Regions from separate parts of the Cupriavidus alkaliphilus genome, predicted to be linked through region 2. Evidence: predicted binding sites of a transcription regulator. Region 2 holds the regulator's gene; the other holds the start of a gene.

Region 1 (7,806 bases), on a different contig from region 2:
CTGGCTGATCGCCAGGTTGCCGGCGGTCATCAGCACCATTACCCGGTCGCCGGGCTCCTCGAACACCGTCATCTTGCGCGCGGTCGAGATGGCGTCTACCCCGGCATTGGTGCGGGAATCGGACAGGAATACCAGGCCGGCATCCAGCCGCATGGCTACACAATACGTCATGGTTTGTCTTGGTGTTCTGGGTGGCGGCCGGCCCTAGCCGGCAGTGGCCTGCATCACTCCGGATTCTAGCGCCCGTGCACCGGCACGGCGCCGCGTCTGGAAGCAAGCACCTAATCAGGTCGAAAGTGGCGTAATTGTTACATTGACTTCCAGCGTCTCGCCGGCGCCGCCGTCAAGGATGCCCCGCACTGGTGCCGCCGACGCGTAATCGCGTCCCACCGCCAGCCGGATATGGCGTTCGTCGGTCAGGCAGCCATGCGTGATATCGATGCTGCACCAGATTTCGCCGGCCGGATCCAGGCACACGTCGGCCCAGGCGTGGCTGGCCAGTTCGGTGGCGGCCGGGTCGTAGAAATATCCGCTGACATAGCGCGCCGGAATGCCCAGCGCCCGGCAAGCCGCGACCATCACCTGGGCCTGGTCCTGGCACACGCCGCTGCCCAGGGCGAAGGCCTCGGCAGCGGAAGTGCCGACATCGGTGGTGTTGGGCTTGTAGCGCACGCGCTCGCCGATGCCACCGGCCAGCGCCAGCAGCGCATCGATGTCATGCCCCGCCGCCAGGAACGGCGCGGCAAACGCCTGCATCGCCGCCGGCGCCGTGGTCAGCGGCGTGCTGCCGAGGAAATACAGCGGCGACACGCGTGCTTCGCCATCCGGCGGCGCATCGCAGAATGCATGGTGCCCGTCGCGGTCGAGATCGCCATGTGGCGGCAGCACCTCCACCTCGCCGCTGGCTTCGATGGCGATGGTGCTGGCGGGCCCGACCACCGTGAAGTTGTGCACGATGTTGCCGAAGCCGTCGCGGGCCGCCGACGGGTTGCCCGGCGTCGACAGCTGCCAGTGGTCAACGGTCTGCAGCGGGCCCGAGCGCGGCTGCAGCCGCACTTCGTGCACACTGCGCCGCACCGGTTCGGCGTAGCGGTAGACGGTATGGTGGTGGATCTTGTATTTCACGGTATCAGGGCGCGCGGCGGCACGGAAGGCTGCCGGTGGCCCGGCTCAGGCCGCCTGCAGCGGCACCAGGAAGTCCCGGCTGATGCCGTTGCCGAGGTCGCCGATGCGCTCCAGGAAGCTGGTCAGGTACGCATGCAGGCCGACGGCAAAGATATCGTCGATACGCGCGTACTTCAGGTCGGCGTGAAGTTTACCAGCCTGCCGCTCGGTTTCCGCCGAATGCTGGTTGCGCACCGTATGCAGGATCGCCACCACCTCGTCCATGCTCGACACCAGCGAGCGCGGCATGTCCGGGCGCAGGATCAGCAGTTCGGCCACGCGCTGCGGCGTGATCACCGCGCGATAGACCTTGCGGTAAACCTCGAAGCCCGACACCGAGCGCAGGATCGCCGCCCAGTGGTAGAAATCGTTGTGGGCACCCTGGTCGGGATTGGGCTCGGCTTCCACGCCCTCTCCGCCATTCCCGCCGTTCCCGCCGTTCCCACCCTCCGCGCCGGACGACGCCTGGAACTTGACGTCGAGGATGCGCGCGGTATTGTCGGCGCGCTCCAGGAAGGTGCCCAGCCGCATGAAATGGAAGGCATCGTCCTTGAGCATGGTGCCGAACTGCACCCCGCGCGCCAGGTGCGAGCGGAACTTGACCCATTCGAAGAAGCGCGCCGGGTCTTCCTTCAGCACGCCGTCGGCAATCAGGCGCTGCACCTCCAGCCAGGTGGTGTTGACGGTCTCCCAGACCTCGGTGGTGAGGGAGCCGCGCACCGCGCGCGCGTTCTCGCGCGCCGCGCGCAGGCAGCTCATGATCGACGAGGCATTGGTCATGTCGCGCACCATGAAATCGATCACGTCGTCGCGCGACAGCAGGCCGTACTTGTGGTCGAACACCTCGGTCAGCTCCGAGATGTCCAGCATGGCCCACCAGCCCTGCTCGGCGACTTCGGCCGATTGCGGCAGCAGCGAGGTCTGGTAGTTGACGTCTAGCATGCGCGCGGTGTTCTCCGCGCGCTCGGTGTAGCGGGCCATCCAGAACAGGTGGTCGGCGGTGCGGCTCAGCATGTGGGCTCTCCCGTATCGGCGTTCATCGTTCCAGCACCCAGGTGTCCTTGGTGCCGCCACCCTGCGAGGAATTCACCACCAGCGAGCCCTCGCGCAGCGCCACGCGCGTCAGCCCGCCCGGCACCATGCGCACTTCTCTGCCCGACAGCACGAACGGGCGCAGGTCGATATGGCGCGGCGCGATGCCGGCCTCGACATAGGTCGGGCAGGTGGACAGCGCCAGCGTGGGCTGCGCGATGTACTGCCCGGGCCTGGCCCTGACCACCTCGCGGAAGGCATCGATCTCGGCGCGCGTCGCCGCCGGGCCGACCAGCATGCCGTAGCCGCCGGCGCCATGGGTTTCCTTGACCACCAGTTCGGCCATATGGTCCAGCACGTACTGCAGGTCGTCGGGGCGCCGGCACATGTAGGTCGGCACGTTGCTGAGGATTGCCTCTTCACCCAGGTAGAAGCGGATCATGTCCGGCACATACGGATAGATCGACTTGTCGTCGGCCACGCCGGTGCCGATGGCATTGCAGATGGTCACGTTGCCGGCGCGGTAGACCGACAGCAACCCCGCCGCGCCCAGCGCGGAATCGGGGCGGAAAGCGAGCGGGTCGAGGAAATCGTCGTCGACGCGCCGGTAGATCACGTCGATACGCTGCGGCCCCTGCGTGGTGCGCATGAACAGGTGGTCGTCCTCGACGAAGAGGTCGCTGCCCTCGACCAGTTCCACCCCCATCTGCTGCGCCAGGAAGGCGTGCTCGAAGTACGCCGAGTTGTACATGCCCGGCGTCAGCACCACCACGGTGGGATCGGCGATGGCCTGCGGCGAGACCCCGCGCAGCATGTCGAGCAGCAGGTCGGGATAGTGCGCCACCGGCGCCACGCGGTTGCGCGCGAACAGGTCCGGGAACAGCCGCATCATCATCTTGCGGTTCTCGAGCATGTACGACACGCCCGACGGCACGCGCAGGTTGTCTTCCAGCACGTAGAACTCGCCCTCGCCGGCACGCACCACGTCGATGCCGGCGACATGCGCATAGACGTCGTGCGGCACGCTGACACCGAGCATCTCGGGCCGGTACTGGGCGTTGTTGTAGATTTGGTCGGGCGGGATCACGCCGGCGCGGATGATGTCCTGGCCGTGGTAGATGTCGTGGATGAAGCGGTTCAGCGCGGCCACGCGCTGGCGCAGGCCTTTTTCCAGCAGCGCCCATTCGCTCGCGGGGAAAATGCGCGGGACCACGTCGAACGGGATGGTGCGCTCGGTGCCGCTGTTGGCCTCGTCCTTATCGCCGTAGACGGCAAAGGTGATGCCCACGCGCCGGAACACCAGGTCGGCCTCCGCGCGCTTGTTGGCCATCGTGCTTTCGGTCTGGCGCGCCAGCCATTCGGCGAAATGCCGGTAGTGCGGGCGTACCGCCCCTTCAGGCAAGGCCTGTCCCGCGTGGATCAGCGCCAGCGCATTGTCCTCGCGCCAGTCCAGCATCTCGTCGAAGTACCGCGCCGCCATGATGGCCGCTCCTCCATGTCGCGGGCGCCGAAGCCAGCGCGCGTTCGCGCCGCTGCCGGCCGCCCTGGTTGCCCTGGCTGTCTTGCCCTGCCGCGCGGCCGCGCCGGTTCGCGCAAGCCGCGGTGATGCCGTCGAGTCACTGGCCCTTCCAGCATACCCGTGCCGGCGAAAGCCGCAAGGTGGCGCGGCGGGCCGCCTGTGGCACCGTTCCCGCGCCGCACCGGCACCAAAGCCAGGCTAGCAAGATGCCTGCCAGCGCACGCAAAAACAGCCGGCGGCGAGGCCGGCGGCCGTGGTTGCGATCCATGGAAAAATCGAGAGCTCGCCCCCAACCATGCCCCTCCGTGGGCAGATCGACGGAAGGTTAGCGCGCCGCGCCGGCGCCCTGCCGCACGGTGGCCTGCAGGATGGTGTCGACCAGCGCCTCGGGTGGCTGGCGGATGTCGAGCGCCAGCGCGTCGCCGGGTTCTTCGAGCGTATCGAACTGGCTTTGCAGCAGCTCGGGGTTGAAGAAATGCTCGGTGCGCGCGGACAGGCGCTGGCCGATCAGCTCGGCATCCCCCCTCATGAAGACAAAGGTCACGCCGCCATCGGGCGGGGTCAGCCGGTCGCGGTAAGCCTGGCGCAGCGCCGAGCAGGTGAACACATGGGTGCGGCCCTCGGCCCGGGCGGTGTCGATGGCCGCGCGCATCGCAGCCAGCCAGGGCCAGCGGTCTTCGTCGGTCAGCGGGATGCCGGCGTGCATCTTGGCCTTGTTGGCGTCGCTGTGGAAGTCGTCGGCGTCATGGAAGCCGCAGCCCAGCCGCTGCGCCAGCAGCTGGCCGACCGTGGTCTTGCCGCTGCCGGAAACGCCCATCAGGATATAGATCATGTCTGCTCCGTCGGTCTTGGTATCGGATGGTGGTGCCATCCTTGTCGGTTGCCTGCCCGTCCTGGTCGGTCCCGCTGAACGCGGTTGCTGCCGATCCCAGGGACGTCGCGGGGCGCTGTCGCCCCGCGGGAAAGTTCACGATAAAAATCGGCCTCTGACCGGGCTATTGTGCGACGGATCGCAGCGCGGCGGTATGGACGTCGCCACCGGCGGCTGCGGCATCGAGCTCGGACAGGTCGAGTGCGCTGCCGCCCTCTTCGGCGATCCGTGCGTGGCGCCGGAACAGGCCGAACAGGCCACGCCCCAGGCTGAATTGCGCGAACGGATCGGCAGGCGCGCGGGCCGGCGCGCGCGCAGCGAATTCGGCCTCGTCGCCCAGCCATTGCAGCGTACCGGCGACGGCGTCGACCCGGATGCGGTCGCCATCGCGCACGCGCGCCAGCGCGCCGCCCGCCAGCGCCTCGGGGCCGACGTGGATTACCGCCGGCACCTTGCCGGAGGCGCCGGACATGCGTCCGTCGGTCACCAGCGCCACCTTGTGGCCGGCGTCCTGCAGCGCGCCCAGCACCGGGGTCAGCCGGTGCAGTTCCGGCATGCCGTTGGCATTCGGTCCCTGGAAACGCACCACCGCGACCAGGTCGCCGCCCAGCTCGCCGGCATCGAACGCCGCCTGCAGCGCCTCCTGCGAATCGAACACCCGCACCGGGGCCTCGACCACGCGGTGCTCGGGCGCCACGGCCGAGACCTTGATCACGCCGCGGCCCAGGTTGCCCTGCATCAGGCGCAGGCCGCCCTCGGCGGAGAACGGCGCGGCGGCGGTCGCCAGCACCTGCGGGTCGCCGCTTCGCGCCGCGCCGTCGCGCCAGTGCAGCACGCCGTCCGTCATCACCGGCTCCTGCGCGTAACGGGCCAGGCCCGGGCCGGCCACGGTCTGCACGTCCTCGTGCAGCAGCCCGGCCTGCAGCAGCTCGCGGATCACGAAGCCGGCGCCGCCGGCGGCATGGAAGTGGTTCACATCGGCCGAGCCGTTGGGATAGACGCGCGCCAGCAGCGGCGTGATGCGCGACAGCAGGTCGAAATCGTTCCAGTCGATCACGATGCCCGCGGCGCGCGCCATCGCCACCAGATGGATGGTGTGGTTGGTGGAGCCGCCGGTGGCCAGCAGGCCGACCATGGCATTGGCGATGGCGCGTTCGTCGACGATGCGCGCCAGCGGCAGGTAGCTGTCGCCGCGCGCGCGCAGCGCGATCGCGCGCTGCGCCGCCGCGGCCGTCAGCGCATCGCGCAGGCCGCTGTCGGGATGGACGAAGGCCGCCCCCGGCAGGTGCAGGCCCATGATTTCCATCAGGAACTGGTTACTGTTGGCGGTGCCGTAGAAGGTGCAGGTGCCGGCCCCGTGATAGGCCTGGCATTCGGCTTCCAGCAGCGCGTCGCGCCCGACCTGGCCGGTGGCGTAGAGCTGGCGCACACGCGCCTTTTCCTTGTTGGGCAGCCCGCTGGCCATCGGGCCCGCCGGCACGAACACCATCGGCAGGTGGCCGAACTGCAGCGCGCCCATCAGCAGCCCCGGCACGATCTTGTCACACACCCCCAGCATCAGCGCCGCATCGAAGGTGTTGTGCGACAGTGCCACCGCGGTGCCCATGGCGATCGCATCGCGCGAGAACAGCGACAGCTCCATGCCGGCGTTGCCCTGCGTGATGCCGTCGCACATGGCCGGCACGCCGCCCGCCACCTGCGCCACCGCGCCGACCGCGCGCGCGGCCTCGCGGATCACGGCGGGATAGCGCTCGTAGGGCTGGTGTGCCGACAGCATGTCGTTGTACGCGGTGACGATGCCCAGGTTGGGCGCATGCTCGACACGCAGCTTCAGCTTGTCGCTGGCGGGCAGCGCGGCAAAGCCGTGGGCCAGGTTGGCGCAGGACATGCCACGCAGCGGCGCCAGTTCCGCCTGCGCACGCTCGCAGCGGGCAAGGTAGGCGGCACGGCTGGCGCGGCTGTGCGCAACGATGCGGGCGGTAACGGCCTGAAGCTCGGCATGGACGGCGGAAGGCATGGCGATGACGGTCCTTGTGGGCGGAATGAGGCGGGGTGACGGGCGCCGCAGCGGCGCTTAAAACTGTAGATTTTCTACAGATCGGGCGCCATTATACCCAGCACCTGCCGCTCGTCGACCCATCCGTACGGAAAAATCACGCAAAAAACGCCGTAATCAGGACAAACCCGGAGAGCCAGCCGGGCCTCATCTCAGGCAAGATGCGGCGCCAATCAATGTAGAATATCTACATATCCTTTCCACACCGATACCGCCGCCTGCCGCCATGCGCGACCGCATCCTTGCCGTCTACGACACCCTTCGTCCTTCAGAACGCCGCCTGGCCGACTATGTCGCCCGCCACGGCGCCGCCGTGATCCGGCTGTCGATGCCGGAACTGGCCGAGCGCGCCGGGGTATCGCAACCCACCATCGCGCGCTTCTGCGCGGCGCTGGGCTACGACGGCTTCCGCGAATTCAAGCTGCAGTTCGCGCAGAATCTCGGCGGCGGCACGCCCTTCGTGCACCAGGATGTCGCCGCCGACGACCGCCCGGCGGACATCGCCGGCAAGGTGTTCGACCGCACCATTGCCACGCTGATGAGCGTGCGCAACGCGCTGTCGGCCGACCAGATCGAGCATGGCATCCAGTTGCTCGCCGGCGCGCGCCGCATCGAGTTCTACGGCTGCGGCAACTCCGGCATCGTCGCGCTGGACCTGCAGCACAAGTTCTTCCGCCTGGGCATGCCGACCGTCGCCTATGCCGACCCGCACGTGTTCAGCATGTCGGCGGCGCTGCTGGCCCCGGGCGACGTGGCCGTGCTGGTTTCCAACAGCGGCCGCACCTGGGACATGCTGACCGCCGCCACGCTGGCGCGCAGCAGCGGCGCGAGCGTGCTGGCGCTGACCCACAGCGGCTCGCCGCTGGCCCGACTGGCCGATGTCTGCGTGTTCTCGGACGTCGAGGAAGACAGCGAGGTCTACACGCCGATGACCTCGCGCATCAGCCACCTGGTGCTGGGCGACGTGCTCGCCGCGGGCGTCGCGCTGGCGCGCGCGGACACCGTCGCGCCGCGCCTGCAGCGCGCCAAGGCGCATCTGCGCGAGCGGCGCATCGCCGGGGCCGAGCCGGCGCCGGCACGCAGCCGGGGCCGCACCGTGGCGGCCGAGCCCGCCCCGCCTGCCAAACCTGTGCCGCCCGCAGCGCGCCCCGGGCGCCGCAAGGC
Region 2 (7,806 bases):
CGTCCGCCACCAGCCCGTGGCCGCGCGAGATCAGTTCCAGGCCCAGTTCGCTCTTGCCCAGGCCCGATTCGCCCATGATCAGCACACCCATGCCCAGGATGTCGAGGAACACGCCGTGCATGGTTACGCGCGGGGCGGAGATGCGCGACAGGTACAGGCGCAGGTGGTCGATCACCGCGGCGGACGACACCGGCGTGGTGAACAGCGGCGTCGACGAGCGCGTGCAGCGCAGTTCCAGGTCCGGCGGCGGCTCCATGCCGTCGGCGATCACCAGGAACGGCGGCTCCAGCAGGATCAGCTCGCCCATCTGGCGCTTGCGGGTCTCGTCGTCGAGGCGCTGGTAGTACGTGATTTCGGGCTTGCCGAGGACCTGGATCCGGTTGGGGTGGATCAGGTTGAGGTGGCCCACCAGGTCTGCGGCGGAAGTCGCTTCGCGGGCGAATTCCACGTCAAAGGCGCGGTCCGCGCCCTCCAGGCCAGCGACCCACGAGAGTTTGAGGTCGGCTGCGTTGTCGTCGAAGATGGACTGGGAGGTGACGCCGGTGAGTTCCATGCGGTATGGCTGGTAAGGCGGTGTTCGAAGCGCGTGGCGCTTCCCCGGTCTGGTGCCGGCCCGCTCCGGGGGGAATCAGTGGATCAGGGATGCCATGCGATCAGCAGTTCGTGCACGGCATCGGGCGTAGGGAGGGTCGCCAGGCCCTCGCGCATGTCGCGATCCGACAGCAGTTGCGCGATCTCGGACAAGATTTCCAGGTGCTGCTGCGTGGCCTGTTCGGGCACCAGCAAGAAGATCAGCAGCGAAACCGGCTTGCCGTCCGGCGATTCGAACGGAATCGGCTCGGCCAGTCGCATGAACGCGGCCAGGGGCTGCTTCAGGCCCTTGATGCGCCCGTGCGGGATCGCCACGCCGGCGCCCAGTCCGGTCGAGCCCAGCGACTCGCGCGCGAACAGGTTGTCGGTGACGATGGCGCGCGCCACGCCATGGTTGTTCTCGAAGAGGAGCCCGGCCTGCTCGAACACACGTTTCTTGCTGGTGACGCTGACGTCGAGGGTGATGTTGCCGGGTGGCAGCAATTTGGCCAAACGATTCATGGGCGATGCGCAGGATTTCAGTTAGCGGGCGGATCGTTCCGCCGGGCAGCGTCTGGCTCCCTCACCGCTGCCGGCGCGGGGGAAGACGTCCGGCCCATTATAGAGCAGCGACTACCCTTGCATTGTGCGGTGCAGCGCGGGCAGGCGCGGCCACGATTTCTCTCTCTTTGTATGGCGCAGCATACACCTTGGCGCTGCGCTTGCGAACCTTTCGGGCTTCCATGCATGGCAAGGTTTGCTCCGCTGCCACAGCCCGCACAGCGCCAGGGCGCAAAAAAGCCGCGCTTCGCGGCGCGGCTTGCCTGTGGAATCCTGGTTCAGCAGCCCTCTGCGGGGCTGCCGGGCACGGGTTTATTGCTGCATTTGCGCTGCGGCCATCTGGTACTTGACCGCTTCGCGGTCGTGGCCTTGCACGCGATCCTTGTAGCGAATCACCTGACGGTCCAGCTTGTCGACGAGTGCGTCGATCGCCGCATACAGGTCTTCGTGATGCGCCTCGACAAAGATGTCCTTGCCCTTTAGATGCAGATTGATTTCCGCGTACTGACGCCGGTCCTTTTCCTTGTGATTGTCGACAGAGAGCAGCACGCTAACGCCAATGACTTGATCGAAATGCCTGACGATTCGCTCCAGCTTCGTTTCCACGTACTCACGCAGAGGGGGCGTGATGTCCAGGTGGTGTCCACTGATCTTGAAGTTCATAGCGCTTCTCCTTCTGAAAGAGCCTCACCAGGCAGGCGGTGGGCTCGGCTACAAAGACTTGCGGAGATTGACTGCGGGGATTTTCAAGGCTTCACGATACTTGGCGACCGTGCGGCGTGCGACAACGAAGCCCTGTTCGCCCAGCAGTTCGGCGATGCGACTGTCGGAAAGGGGATTCCTCGGGTCTTCGGCTCCTATCAGTTGCTTGATCAAGGCGCGGATGGCCGTTGATGAAGCCGCGCCACCGGTTTCGGTGGACACGTGGCTGCCAAAGAAGTACTTCAGTTCGAAAGTACCCATCGGCGTAGCCATATATTTATTGGTCGTCACCCGGGAGATGGTTGACTCGTGTAAACCCAGTGTATCGGCAATCTCCCGCAAAACCAAGGGGCGCATGGCGATTTCACCGTGGGTGAAAAAGTTCTTTTGACGCTCGACAATGGCCTGCGAGACACGCAGGATGGTGTCGAACCTTTGCTGGATATTCTTGATCAGCCAGCGTGCTTCCTGCAGCTTCTGCTGCAGCCCGGCGGTACCGGTCTCGCCTTTGGCGCCACGCAGGATCTGTGCGTACATATCGTTGATGCGCAGCCTCGGCATCACATCCGGATTGAGCTGCGCGATCCAGCCGCCGCCGCTCTTGCGCACGAACACATCAGGCACAACGAAATCGGCCTCCGGACGGCTGTACGCATGGCCCGGGTAGGGCGCCAGCGAGCGGATCAGGTCATGCGCGGCCTTGAGTGCGACCTCATCGACCTGCAGGGCCTTCTTCAGCCGCGTGTAGTCGCGTACCGCCAGCAGTTCCAGGTGATGGGTGACGATGGTCAGCGCGAGTTCGCGCTGCGGGTGCGTCAGGCGGCGCAATTGCAGCGCCAGGCATTCGGCCGCGTTGCGCGCGCCCACACCAGGCGGATCGAAGCTCTGCAGCAGCGTCAGGATGGCGTGGACTTCGTCGGGGTCGAACTCGAGTTCTTCGGGCAGCTCCGCGCAGATCTCTTCGAGCGAGGCGCTAAGGTAGCCATCGTCATCGAGCGATTCGATCAGGAAGATGGCGAGTCCCTTGTCGCGCGCCGAGATCTTCAGCGGTGTCAGCTGCTCCATCAGGTATTCGCGCAGCGTGGGCTCGGCATCGCGCAGCTGCATCGGCGTCTTTTCGTCCTCGTCGCCTTGCGGGCGGCGGGCGAAATCGTCCAGGCTCCAGTCGCCGTTGCCGTAGTCGTCGCCGCTGCTGTTGTCGCCGTAGCTGTCATCGGCGCCGCCTTCGGCGCGCGCGTCGCCATTGCCCTGGGGCTCGGCGGGGGCGGGCGCGGGCGCGCTCTGGACGTTGACCGAGCCATCGGCCGCCACGCGCAGCGGGCTTTCGATCCAGTCGTTCTCCCGCTCGAGCAGCGGGTTTTCCGTCAGCGCCTGTTCGACTTCCTGCTGCAGTTCCAGCGTGGAAAGCTGCAGCAGCCGGATCGACTGTTGCAGCTGCGGGGTCAGTGCCAGGTGCTGGGAGAGGCGGAGCTGTAGCGACGGTTTCATGCGACCTATTTTATGCGCATCTTTCCGATGTTGGAACGGAAATTGCTATCGCTGATGCGCCGTGATCGCCGCTGGCTCTCCCTGCCATGCGGCCATGGCGGCCCGTGCGGGGCCGCCGACTTGTCACATGCGGAAGTTCTCGCCCAGATAGACGCGCCGCACGGCGTCATTGGCGATGATGTCTTCGGGCTGGCCCGCGGCCAGCACCGTGCCTTCGCTGATGATGTAGGCGTGATCGCAGATGCCGAGCGTCTCGCGCACGTTGTGGTCGGTGATCAGCACGCCGATATTGCGCGCCTTGAGGAAGCTGACGATGCGCTGGATCTCGCCCACGGCGATCGGGTCCACGCCGGCAAAGGGCTCGTCCAGCAGGATGAAGCGCGGCGATGACGCCAGTGCGCGCGCGATTTCCACGCGGCGGCGCTCGCCGCCGGACAGCGACAGCGCCGGATTGTTGCGCAGGTGCGCGATCTGCAGGTCGTCGAGCAGGGCATCCAGGCGGCGCTCGATCTCGGCCTTGGCCAGCGGCTTGCCCTTGTCCTGCTGCAGCTCCAGCACCGCGCGGATGTTTTCCTCGACGTTGAGCTTGCGGAACACCGAGGCTTCCTGCGGCAGGTATGACAAGCCCATGCGCGCGCGCTCGTGGATCGGCAGGCCGCTGATGTGGTCGCCGTCGAGCACGATGTCGCCTTCGTCCAGCGCCACCAGGCCGACGATCATGTAGAACGACGTGGTCTTGCCCGCGCCGTTGGGGCCGAGCAGCCCGACCACCTCGCCGCTCTTCACGTCGAGCGAGACGTCCTTGACCACCGTGCGCGAGCCATAGCGCTTCTTCAGGTGGCGCACGACCAGCGTGCTGCCGCCGGGCAGGACGGAGTTGGCTTCGACGACAGGCTTGTCGGCAATGGTGGCGGTATCGGTCATAAGTACGGTCAGGGTTTGTTGGCGGGCGCGGGCGCCGACTTCAGGTCCAGCGGCGAGCCGCCTGCGGTGCCGGACTTCTGGTCCTGGCGCGGCGACAGCACCGCGCGCACGCGGCCTGACGGGTTGGCCGCCGCGGCATCGCCGCTGCCGCCGCCCGCCGCGGTATAGAGTTCCTTGCGGCTGTCGTAGGTCAGCACCGCGCCGCGGATCTCGTCGACCAGCTTGGCGCCCTGCAGCCGCGCCATGCGGGCATTGCCGATCAGCTTGGAGAATTCCTGCTTGCCGTCGTATTCGATGCGGTCGCCCCAGCCGTCGATGTATTCATCGACGCCCTCGCGCTTCTGGCGGATATAGGCCTGCTTGCCCGGCTTCGAGGTGGCCACGGCGAACTGGTAGCCCTCGGGGTCGGTGCGCAGCTCGGCCGCGTCGGACTTCAGGATCATGGTGCCCTTGGTCAGCACCACGTTGCCGGTCAGCGTATAGATCTGCTTGACATCGTCATAGCTGGCGTTGTCCGCCTCGAGCACCATCGGCTTGTCGCGGTCCGCGCGCTCGGCAAGGGCAGGCTGGGCCAGCAGGCCGATGGCCAGGGCCAGCGCGAGCAGGGCCGGGGCGGTGCGTCGACGGGACGATGTCGTCAGGGAAGCGGTCATGTTGGCAGGGTTGCTAGAGGGCGTCTGGATGCGTGATGGTGCGGTTTGCGCGGACTTCGGCGCGTGCTGCGGTGCCGGCCGGCACCGCGCGCGCGGCTGCGCCGGACCGGGAGTTCAGGACCCTGGCGCGCGGCCCGGGGACGGCCCGGTGATGATGGTGCCGCGTACATTGCCGAGCAATTGTACTTCGCGGGTGACGTTGTTGAAGATGAGTCCGTTGGCGGTCATGACCGAAGGGCCGCGCGTCAGCTTGACCGGCTTGTCGGTCTTGACGATGTCGTCATTGACCAGCAGCTGGAAATAGCTCGACGCCGCGGTCAACTGCGGATCCTTGGACGGATCCTTGCCTTGCTGGCGCAGCACGTAGCCATTGCCGTACAGGTCGATCACCGTGCCTTCGGCGTTCATGCGGCCGATGTCGGCGCGCGCGGTCACCGGCGGGCGGTCCGGCTCGTAGGCGCGCATCGCGGGGCGCGTGACCTCGTAAGTCTGGTCGTCCTCGAAATGGACCATGCGCTCGCCGGTGAAGCGGATCTTGGTACTGCCGTCGGGCGCCAGCTCGGTGGCCGAGAAGCGGTCCATGAAGTAGTCCGGCTCGTGCTTCTTGGTGGTCTGCGCGGCCTGGTCTTCCTTGGGGGAGTTGATCTGGACCAGCCAGAACGTGCTGCCCGCCACGATGGCCATCAGCAGCAGCGGCAGCAGCCGCATGACGATGCCGCTGAGGGAGGCGAGAAGTGCCTGCATGGTGTCCTTGGCGTTGTGCTGCTGGTGCCGTCGGTGGTGCGCCGGCTCAGATGACCTTGGCGCGGGTCAGGTCGTGGATATGCAGCGCGCCGGTCAGGCGCCCTTCGTCGTCCACCACCAGCAGCTGGTTGATGCGGTTGGCTTCCATCACTTGCACGGCTTCCACTGCCAGCTGGTCCTGGTTGACCACGTGCGGGTTGCGGTGCATGACCTCGCCGATCGGCACGGTCTTCCAGTCGCGCGGGGTTTCCAGCAGGCGGCGCAGGTCACCGTCGGTGAACACGCCGATGGCGCGCCCGTCGGTATCCACCACCGCGGTCATGGCCATGCCCTTGCGCGTGATTTCCATCAGCGCCTGGGCCAGCGGCGTGCTTTCGCGCACCTCGGGCACGGCGTTGCCGGTACGCATCACGTCGCGCACGTGGGTCAGCAGCTTGCGGCCGAGCGCGCCGCCGGGGTGCGAGCGGGCGAAGTCCTCCTCGCCGAAGCCGCGCGCATCGAGCACCGCCACCGCGAGCGCGTCGCCCAGCGCCAGCGCGGCGGTGGTGCTGGCGGTCGGGGCCAGGTTCAGCGGGCAGGCTTCCTTCTCGACCGCCGCGTCCAGGTGGACGTCGGCCAGCTTGGCGAGGTTGGATTCCGGATTGCCGGTGACCGAGATCAGGCGCGCGCCGATGCGCTTGACGATCGGGATGATCGACAGCAGCTCGCCGGTCTCGCCGGAATTGGAGAAGGCGATCAGCACGTCGTCGCGCGTGACCATGCCGAGGTCGCCATGGCTGGCTTCGGCGGGGTGCACGAAGAACGCGGGGGTGCCGGTCGAGGCGAGCGTGGCCGCGACCTTGCGGCCGATATGGCCGGACTTGCCGATGCCCGAAACGACCACGCGCCCGGTGCATTGCAGGATCAGCTGCACGGCATGGGCAAAGTCGCCGTTCAGGCGGCCGGAAAGTGCGGAAACCGCATCGGCTTCGGTCTGGAGCGTGTCGCGGGCGAGCCTGAGTGCTCGATCCGCATCGAAATTAGCTATCATGGCGACGAAGTATACCAACGAATGCGACCGCACCTGGGCCGACCCAACGCGCGCGTCGCGCTCGCCCGTGCTCGCCGTATTTCCGCCGGCAGGGTGCCCGTGCCGGGTCGGCCGCGCGCCTCGCCGGTCACCCTGACCGCCTGATGCATTCTCCGCTGGAACTGACCCTGGTGCTGCTGGCCGCCGCCGTGTTCGGCGTGGTCGCGTTCCGCATGCTGCAGCTGCCGCCGATGCTGGGCTACCTGGCCGTCGGCATCCTGATCGGACCGCATGCGCTGGGGCTGGCCAGCGACACCGCGCAGACCAAGTACCTGGCCGAGTTCGGCGTGGTCTTCCTGATGTTCTCGATCGGGCTGGAATTCAGCCTGGCCAGGCTGCGCGCGATGAAGCGGCTGGTGTTCGGCATGGGCGGCTCGCAGGTGGCGCTGTCGATGCTGGCGGTGGTGCCGGCCAGCTGGGCCTTCAACTGGCTGTTTCCGTTGTCGTGGCAGGCCTCGGTGGCGCTGGGCGGAGCCCTGGCCATGTCTTCGACCGCCATCGTGTCCAAGATGCTGTCCGAGCGCATGGAGCTGGAAAGCGAGCACGGGCGCAACATCATCAGCATCCTGCTGTTCCAGGACCTGGCGGTGGTGCCGCTGCTGATCGTGATTCCGGCACTGTCGCACGATCCGGGCGACCTGGTCATGGCGCTAGGCCTGGCCACGCTCAAGATCGTGGTGGCGCTGGGCGCGATCTTCTTCCTGGGCCAGCGCCTGATGAGCCGCTGGTTCCATGTGGTGGCGGCGCGCCGCTCGCAGGAACTGTTCATGCTGAACCTGCTGCTGGTCACGCTGGGCATGGCGGCGCTGACCGAGCGGCTGGGCCTGTCGATGGCGCTGGGCGCCTTCATGGCGGGCATGCTGATCTCCGAGACGCCCTACCGCCACCAGGTGGAGGAGGACATCAAGCCGTTCCGCGACGTGCTGCTGGGGCTGTTCTTCGTCACCATCGGCATGCTGCTCAATATCCGCGTGGTGCTCGACCATATCTGGCTGGTGCTGGCGCTGCTGGTGGTGCCGGTGCTGTTCAAGCTGGTGCTGATCGCGGCGCTGGCGCGCGTGTTCGGCTCGCCTCAGGGCGTGGCCATCCGCACCG

The links. The regulator sigma-54, encoded in region 2, starts transcription at its own class of promoters, with help from an activator protein. The targets are predictions, from matches to a motif close to TGGCANGNAANCTGCTTT.
Region 1: a site for sigma-54 is predicted at 3,914-3,931, ahead of FHX60_RS12325 (circularly permuted type 2 ATP-grasp protein). Genes of this name have one in related genera too.

The regions. Positions count from the first base shown of each region.
Region 1 covers NZ_JACHWE010000003.1:187,340-195,145, reverse strand. The annotation lists gene FHX60_RS12340 (proteasome-type protease) at 1-171, opposite strand, end outside; gene FHX60_RS12335 (transglutaminase family protein) at 286-1,125, opposite strand; gene FHX60_RS12330 (alpha-E domain-containing protein) at 1,171-2,178, opposite strand; gene FHX60_RS12325 (circularly permuted type 2 ATP-grasp protein) at 2,201-3,676, opposite strand; gene FHX60_RS12320 (gluconokinase) at 4,041-4,547, opposite strand; gene edd (phosphogluconate dehydratase) at 4,711-6,603, opposite strand; gene FHX60_RS12310 (MurR/RpiR family transcriptional regulator) at 6,869-7,806, shown strand, end outside.
Region 2 covers NZ_JACHWE010000004.1:51,686-59,491, forward strand. The annotation lists gene hprK (HPr(Ser) kinase/phosphatase) at 1-553, opposite strand, end outside; gene FHX60_RS15125 (PTS sugar transporter subunit IIA) at 637-1,092, opposite strand; gene hpf (ribosome hibernation-promoting factor, HPF/YfiA family) at 1,444-1,794, opposite strand; gene FHX60_RS15135 (RNA polymerase factor sigma-54) at 1,843-3,321, opposite strand; gene lptB (LPS export ABC transporter ATP-binding protein) at 3,445-4,245, opposite strand; gene lptA (lipopolysaccharide transport periplasmic protein LptA) at 4,254-4,898, opposite strand; gene lptC (LPS export ABC transporter periplasmic protein LptC) at 5,013-5,642, opposite strand; gene FHX60_RS15155 (KpsF/GutQ family sugar-phosphate isomerase) at 5,689-6,672, opposite strand; gene FHX60_RS15160 (hypothetical protein) at 6,559-6,816, shown strand; gene FHX60_RS15165 (monovalent cation:proton antiporter family protein) at 6,816-7,806, shown strand, end outside.